2 linked regions of the Spirosoma rhododendri genome follow. The protein of the gene in region 2 interacts with the protein of the main gene of each other region in a pairwise test. Links are inferred from orthologs where the notes say so. Each region holds a gene or a part of one and is shown on either strand. Other genes may lie near its edges.

The links.
Region 1: the proteins of ftsZ (region 2) and rlmN interact in binary tests that used the Escherichia coli proteins (3 or more experiments, as listed by UniProt). The link is inferred for Spirosoma rhododendri from one-to-one orthologs.

Annotation. Positions count from the first base shown.
Region 1 is NZ_CP051677.1:1,881,752-1,885,390, reverse strand. Bases 756-3,639 are described here. They hold rlmN (23S rRNA (adenine(2503)-C(2))-methyltransferase RlmN), read right to left. Parts: upstream 2,791-3,639; coding sequence 1,720-2,790; downstream 756-1,719. Other genes in these bases: HH216_RS07770 (GatB/YqeY domain-containing protein), read right to left, coding at 3,480-3,639; HH216_RS07775 (CvpA family protein), read right to left, coding at 2,850-3,377; HH216_RS07785 (inorganic phosphate transporter), read right to left, coding at 756-1,514. Outside these bases: more of HH216_RS07785, read right to left, coding at 87-755.
Region 2 is NZ_CP051677.1:2,222,642-2,227,074, forward strand. The notes cover bases 668-3,589. They hold ftsZ (cell division protein FtsZ), read left to right. Parts: upstream 668-1,366; coding sequence 1,367-2,812; downstream 2,813-3,589. Other genes in these bases: ftsA (cell division protein FtsA), read left to right, coding at 668-1,293; accD (acetyl-CoA carboxylase, carboxyltransferase subunit beta), read left to right, coding at 3,000-3,589. In the rest of the region: more of ftsA, read left to right, coding at 1-667; more of accD, read left to right, coding at 3,590-3,842; HH216_RS09405 (T9SS type A sorting domain-containing protein), read right to left, coding at 3,881-4,433. UniProt on the Escherichia coli protein: Essential cell division protein that forms a contractile ring structure (Z ring) at the future cell division site. The regulation of the ring assembly controls the timing and the location of cell division.

The DNA of each region.
Region 1 (3,639 bases), 340 kb from region 2 along the record:
AGGTTTACGGTTTTCAGTGTACGGTTTACGGCCACCGGCTGTACCGAATTTTCACCGTAAACCGTATACTGAAAACCGTAAACCCTTTAGATCAGCCAACGGAAGACAGTGTAGAGGGTGAAGGAGAGCAGGATCGAGACGGGGAGCGTCAGGACCCAGGCGAGGGCAATGTTGCGGACGGTACCGAATTGCAGGTTTTTAACACCCTTGTTAGCAACCATACTACCCGCAATACCCGACGACAGGATGTGGGTAGTACTGACGGGCAGGTGCCGCCACGACGACAGCGCGATCATCAGCGCAGCGACCAGCTCGGCAGATGCGCCCTGTGCGTAGGTCAGGTGCTGCTTACCAATTTTCTCGCCCACCGTCACTACGATCCGGCGCCAGCCGATCATCGTACCCAGACCCAGCGACAGCGCCACCATAAAGATTACCCACAAAGGAGCGTAGTCAGTAAAGCGACGAATGCCCTTTTCTTCGCCCAGACTGTCGCGCAGCATTTTCATCTGATTCGGGCTTAGATTGGCGCCCTCATCAACCGAGATCTTGCTCATGTGGCTGTTGATCAGCAACAGATCGCGCCGAACGTTGAGCCGTTTTTCCTTCGAAATCTGGTTGTTGGTCGTTTGTGAACTGGCAACGAGTGTTCTCAGATTAGCCAGCTCCTGCTTCGTCTCCGCCAGCCTTTCCCGGTTTACCGACGATAGCTGAGCAGGGTTCAGTGCGGCAATTGTCTGTTCGATACCGGTGATATTGCTTTGCAGCAGTTTGGGATCAATGTTGGGATTGACGGCGAATTGAAACGGTACGATACCGATCAGAATCAGCATAATCAGGCCCACACCCTTCTGACCGTCGTTGCTGCCGTGGAAGAAGCTAACCAGCGAACAGGTAGCAACCAGAATACCCCGAATCCAGGACGGTGGCGGGGTGTTTTTCTTCGGCTCTTTGAACAGCTGATCTTTCGTTTCTTCCGGTACGATCTTGCGGATCAGAAACATCAGCACAATAACTAGGCTGAAACCCAGCAGGGGCGACAGCAGTAATGCCTCACCCGTTTCGATGGCTTTCTCCCAGTTGACAGCTGAACCGCCTTCCGTATTTTCCGGCATGGTCGAGAACGCTAGGCCGACGCCCAAAATAGAACCGATGAGTGTGTGTGAGCTGGAACTAGGCAGGCCAAAGTACCACGTACCGACGTTCCAGATAATGGCGCTAAGCAGCAGGGCCATGACCATTGCAACGCTGTGATATACGTTCTGATCGACCAGCAGTTCGACGGGCAGCAGGTTGACAATACCCATCGCGACGCCGATACCGCCCAGCAGTACCCCGGCAAAGTTGCAGATACCCGACCAGACGACGGCCACGGTTGGCTTCAGCGAATTAGTGTAAATAACGGTGGCTACAGCGTTGGCCGTGTCGTGAAACCCGTTGACGAATTCAAACGCGCAGGCAGCAAAAAGACTGATGAAGAGGAGGATAAAAACGTCCGTTTCTAATCCAAACATTGGGTGGGTGAGCTTCGTGTAACAGCCAACAACGAATTCGTCGGCTTAGATGCCGCAAAAGTACGGCAAACGAAGGAGAGCGATATTACCCCAATATTAAGTACTGACGCAATGTGTTACGGCTCTTGTACTTACAGCAAAGGCACGTAACGTTTTATTGATCCGTCGATTCGGTAAAGGCACCCGGCGCGTTAGAGCGACCAGCTCAGACAGTCTGTTTTACGGTGCCCTTCTCTTTACCTGCCAGTTGACCACAGGCCGCGTCGATATCCTTACCCCGGCTCCGGCGAACGTTTACAATCACACCCTTACTATCCAGATAACCGGCGAATTTATCGAGCGTCTGGGGGTCCGTACTTTTGAAATTGGCTTCGGCGATCGGGTTGTATTCGATGATGTTCACCTTCGCCGGTACGCGCTTCGTAAACCGCCACAGTTCCTGCGCGTCCTGTAGCGTGTCGTTGAAATTGTAGAACAGGATGTACTCGAACGTGATGCGGGTGCCGGTTTTCTGGTAGAAATAACTCAGCGCGTCGCCCAATGCTTCCAGCGTATTGCTTTCGTTGATGGGCATAATGGTGTCGCGCTTGGTGTCGTTGGCTGCGTGCAGCGACAGGGCCAGATTGAATTTCACCTGATCATCACCCAGCTGCCGGATCATCTTGGCAATACCCGCCGTCGACACCGTAATTCGCTTCGGCGACATGCCCAGCCCCGTCGGCGAGGTAATCCGGTCGACGGATTCCAGCACGTTTTTGTAGTTGAGCAGTGGCTCGCCCATGCCCATATATACGATGTTCGACAGCGGCACGTCGTAATTCTGTTTGGCCTGTCGATCGATCGCTACTACCTGATCGTAGATCTCGGCGGCATCGAGGTTTCGCTTGCGGTCCATGTAGCCCGTAGCGCAGAACTTACACGTCAGCGAGCATCCTACCTGACTCGACACGCAGGCGGTCATGCGATCCTGGTCGTCGTGGCGCAGCGCCGGTATCAACACACCCTCAACCAGATTTCCATCGTACAGCTGAAACGACGATTTGATCGTACCGTCGTTGCTGCGCTGCTCCTGATGCACCGACAGGGACCGAATCTCGAAATGCTCAGCTAGCAGCGCGCGCGTCTGCACCGACAGATTGCTCATCTGCTCAAACGACTGCGCTGACTTTTTCCAGAGCCACTCGTGAATCTGTTTGGCCCGAAATCCCTGCTCGCCATGCTGCTTAAGCCAGTCAGTCAGTTGCGGTACGGTTTGCTTGCGAATATCCTGTTTCATGTGTTAAAGAGCGAAAGAGTGAGAGAGCGAAAGAGTGATTGCGCTGGATAATCGCTCTTTCACTCTTCTGCTCTTTCGCTCTTTATATTTTCTGCCTTCCACTTTTTCCCGGCGTCGAGGCCCTTTGGTACCCATACGGCGGCCCGTTCCATGACGAGGGGGGCAATTGGCCGGACGTACGGGTAAAGCAACGCACCGTCGACGTGGCGGGGCGGAAGTTTTACGTTCATATAGCTTAACAGCCAGAGGATCACACTAATTCCAAACAGCCACGTAAAGAAGCCAACTGCGGCCCCGGCTACGCTGTCGAACGTGCCCAGTACCGAAAACTTGATCGACCGACGCAGCGCAAAGCCCATCTGATTGACCATATACACGGTAGGAAAGAAGATGACGGAGAAACCCAGCCACGGCAGCAGTCGCCGGGCCATTTCACGGCTGATATACGGGCTGAGTAGTTCGATACCAAACGCCAGAAACTTGAACCCGACAATCATGGCCACGATAAACGCAATAACGGCCACGACCTCCACCAGCAACCCTTTCCGATAGCCGTTGAACACACCCCACGCGAGGGGAATCAGCATTAGTAGGTCGAGCGTTGTCAACTGTCAAAGAGTGAAAGAGCGAAAGAGCGAAAGAGTGACTTCCAGCGCATTCGCTCTTTCACTCTTTCATTCTTTCGCTCTTTAATTTAAAAGACTTTTTACGGCCGCAGAGATCGCCTTACCATCGGCCTGACCGGCCAGCTCTTTCGTGGCAGCGCCCATCACCTTACCCATATCCGACGGGGCCGACGCACCGACGCGGGTGATAATGGCCTGTAATTTGGCCTTCAGCTCGTCTTCC
Region 2 (4,433 bases):
CAGGAGACACTGGAAGTATTGGGCGTCGGTCGGACGCGTATGAATGATGGTGTTGCGAAAGGATCGGTTGTAAACGTCAACAACGCCGTTAGTGCCATTCATCAGGTCATCGACGAGGTAGCCAGTCAGATCAACATGCCGATCGACCGGGTAAACGTAAGTTTCAACGGGTCGCACGTGGTGTCGGTTAAGTCGACGGGTAATATCACCCGCTCATCAGCTGGCGACGAAATTCAGAAGGAAGATATCGATCACCTGCTGAACGATATGTACCGCACCGCTATTCCGGCCGATAAGGAAATTATCCACGTACTACCGATGGATTTTACGGTCGATAGTGAGGTGAACATCGATCAGCCCGTTGGGCGGAATGGGGTTAAGTTGGGCGCTGACTTTCAGATTATTACCGCTCAGGCTAATGCCGCCCGGAACGTGCGGAAGTGCGTTGTGCGCAATGAACTGACGCTCGATACAATGATGCTGTCGGTGCTGGCGTCGGGATTGTCGGTACTGACGGAAGAAGAGAAGTACGCAGGTGTTGCCCTGATCGATATCGGCGGAGGCACAACCCAAATGGCCATCTACTACCGCAATGTGCTGCGGCACGTAGCGGTGTTCCCGTGGGCGGGAAACAGCCTGACGTCTGATATTCAGCTTGGTTGCAAAATCATGCCCGAGCAGGCCGAACAGCTTAAGAAGAAATTTGGTAGTGCAGTACCCGCCGATTTCAACCTGAATCAGGTTGTGGCGGTGCCGGGATTGAGCAATAAAAAGCCCAAAGACGTACTAATCAAGAACGTCGCGATCATCATTGAAGATCGGCTTCGCGAAATTGCGGCTATGGTACAGGCCGAAATTCTGCGGTCGGGCTACGAAGGAAAGCTGCTGGGCGGACTGGTACTAACGGGCGGTACGGCCATGATTTCGGGTATAGAGCCGATCTTCGGCCGCGTAACCGGTGCCGAAGAGGTGCGTGTGGGCTACCCTGAACACCTGGAGCCCAACGGTCGGGCCGACCTCGTGGGTGATCCGGCCTACGCTACGGCGGTCGGGCTGGTGTGGGCGGGGTACAAAACGCTCGACCGGCGCATCTCATTTATCAGCGATCCCGTCCGGGCCAAGTACAACGAACGCCCCACTGTTGAGCGACGCCCGACACCGGAGCCAGTTGTTGAAAAACCCGAGCAAATGCTGCCACCCGAGCCCGAGCGGCCGCAGGGAGAGGGGTTCTTCGATCGGCTTTTGAAGACGCTGTTTCCACCGAAAGGCAGCCCTACCGATACCTACGAATAAAACTGGATGCTGAACAAGCACCGATTTTGCATAGTTTTTGTCCAACATACCTAAGACACTACAGAACCGCCACATGGTGACACAAGGCTATAGATTTGCAACGGAAGAAAAAAGCCAACACATCATTAAGGTGATTGGCGTCGGGGGCATGGGGGGAAATGCCGTCAAGCACATGTATGAGATGGGCATGAAAGACGTGGATTTCGCCGTGTGCAATACCGATCGTCAGGCATTGATGAGTAACCCCGTGGAGGATCGGTTGCAACTTGGCGATGGGCTGGGCGCTGGTACAGAAGCAAAGGCCGGTGAGGAAGCGGCCCGCGCCAATATCGAAGAAATTCGCAAGATGCTGGCATCACCGACCCGGATGGTCTTTATCACGGCCGGTATGGGTGGTGGTACGGGCACCGGTGCGGCTCCGGTCGTTGCTGAAATAGCCAAAGAAATGGGTATGCTGACGGTCGCTGTCGTAACGGCACCGTACTGGTACGAAGGCGTCGAGAAAAAAGAACAGGCGCTGGAGGGTATCGAAAAGCTTAAGAAGAGCTGTGATACGGTACTCGTTGTGCTGAACGATAAACTATCGGAGTTGTACAGTAACCTGACTTGGCGTCAGGCGTACGCGCACGCCGACGATGTACTGGCCAATGCCGTAAAAAGTATCGCCGAAATCATCACGACGCAGGGCGACATCAACTCGGACTTTGCCGACGTCAAGAAAGTACTTGAGCGCGCTGGTCAGTCGGTGATGGGATCGGCGGAAGCATCCGGCGAAGACCGGGCCGTAAAAGCAATCGAAGCGGCTCTGAACTCGCCCCTGCTCAACGACCACGATATTCGGGGAGCGCAGCGCCTGCTGCTCACGATTTCGTCGAGCGAAGAAAATTCGATGTTCGTCTGGGAGCAAACGGCCATCAACCAGCACGTTTCCGACCGGATTCAGGCGCAGGCCCGAATGATGAAAGTGGGTGCTATCACCGACAATTCACTGGGCGATAAACTGCGGGTTACGATTATTGCCGCTGGTTTCGGGCCAACGACTGACCTGGGTGAAATTCTGAAAGGAACGCCCGGCGACCTGCGCGATCCCGAGCCGGAAGTGGCAATCGTGGAAGAGGAGCCGCTTGTGGAAGAGCCGACGGCCGAAGCAGAAGAAGAGTCGACCGTCGAAGAAAAACGGGAGCCGGTTAGTGTGTACGATGATGAGCCCGAGCCGGTATCGCTGCGTGGGAGCCGTGATCGGGTACCAACCGACCGTACTGGCGACTCGCTCGGCGTGGGTGAAAGTAACAAGCATCTGCTTTCCGATGATGGCCGGCACTCAATTTCGGAGGAACCCGCTGATCGATCAGACGATGCCGAACTGATTCGTAAGACCATTGAAGCCTTCATGCGGGGACCGGTGATGGACATGGAACGGCCTACTTTCGAGCGTAATCATCACATTCTGTACGAAAGACCGTCGCTGCCCGACGACGAGTTTGTCAGATCAAATCTGAACAGCGTCCGGCACGATTAACAGCCGCAGTAGATATGCCAAAAGGGGCTTCCGGTCAGGAAGCCCCTTTTTTGATTGTCAGCATCAGGTTATCGGTAGATCAACAGCTTGTGGGCTTGGGCTTGCCAAACCGGTCGGGATTCTTTGTACCTTTGTCGCTTATTTATGCTGACCGCCTGTAGCGAGTCTGTTAACTGTTACTGTTGCTATGTCCTGGTTCGTCCGAAAAGATAAAGGAATTCAAACCCCCACCGAACTGAAACGGGAAGCCCCCGACGGGTTGTGGTACCAGTGCCCAAACTGCAAAAAAGCCATGCAGACGCGGGAGCACAAACTCAACGCGTATACCTGCATTCACTGCAACTACCACGAGAAAGTTGGGTCGGAAGCGTATTTCTCCATCCTGTTCGACGATAATGACTTCGTTGAACTCGATGCGACGATGATATCGGGTGATCCGCTCAATTTCGTCGACACGAAAGCCTACCCCGACCGTATCCGGGCAACGATCGCCAAGACAGGCCTGCGCGACGCCGTTCGGACGGCCTACGGACCGATGAATGGCGAAATCGTGACAATGGCTGTGATGGACTTTTCGTTTATCGGCGGGTCAATGGGGTCGGTCGTTGGGGAAAAGATAGCCCGCGCCATCGACCAGGCTATTAAAAACCGGACACCTTTTCTGATGATATCCCGGTCAGGCGGAGCCCGGATGATGGAAGCGGGTTTTTCGTTGATGCAAATGGCAAAGACGTCGGCCAAACTGGCGCTGCTGTCGAACGAAAAACTGCCTTACGTGTCGCTGCTGACCGACCCGACAACGGGTGGCGTTACGGCGTCGTATGCCATGCTGGGCGACTTCAACATCGCGGAACCTGAGGCACTAATTGGCTTTGCTGGGCCACGGGTTATCCGCGAAACCATCGGTAAAGATCTGCCCAAAGGCTTTCAGAGCGCTGAATTTGTGCTTGAACATGGATTTCTGGATTTCATCGTCGACCGCAAAGACCTGAAAGACCGGCTATCGACGCTGTTCAGCATGCTGAAATAAAAAGAAGATCGAATAGATAAAGGCCGGGCAACCGGCCTTTACTTTTTAACAACTTTCTCCATCAGAATACGACCGGCTATCTCGGCCCGGATCAGGTAGGTACCGGCTGACAGACTTCCCATGCCGATAACCTGCTCGTGCCGACGAACGGCGGTGCGGGAGCCAAGTCGGTGTATTTGCCGCCCACTGGTGTCGAACAGCTGCACAACCATGACGGATGGGGTGTTGCTCTGCACGACCACCTGCAAATTTTCTTCGACTGGATTGGGAAACACGCTGAGCTGCATGGATGCGTCGCGCAGTTCTTCCACCGCTGTTACGATGCCAGCCGTCGAAGCCGGTTCGTAGGCCGGGATGGTAACGGGCGTACCCGGCTGATCGACGGCAAACAGCGAAATCTCCTCCAGGGTCTGACTGATATTGATGCCGTTCCGGTATTCATTGATGTAAACGGCAATATCGTACTGCCCCTGCCGTGTGGGCGCGTTCCAGATCAGTTCGCCGGTGCGGCCATTCAGCACAAAAGTGCCTTGCTGAGTAACCTCGTTGGGAAAGAGATAACCACTGAGTATCGAACTGCTGCAACCGCCC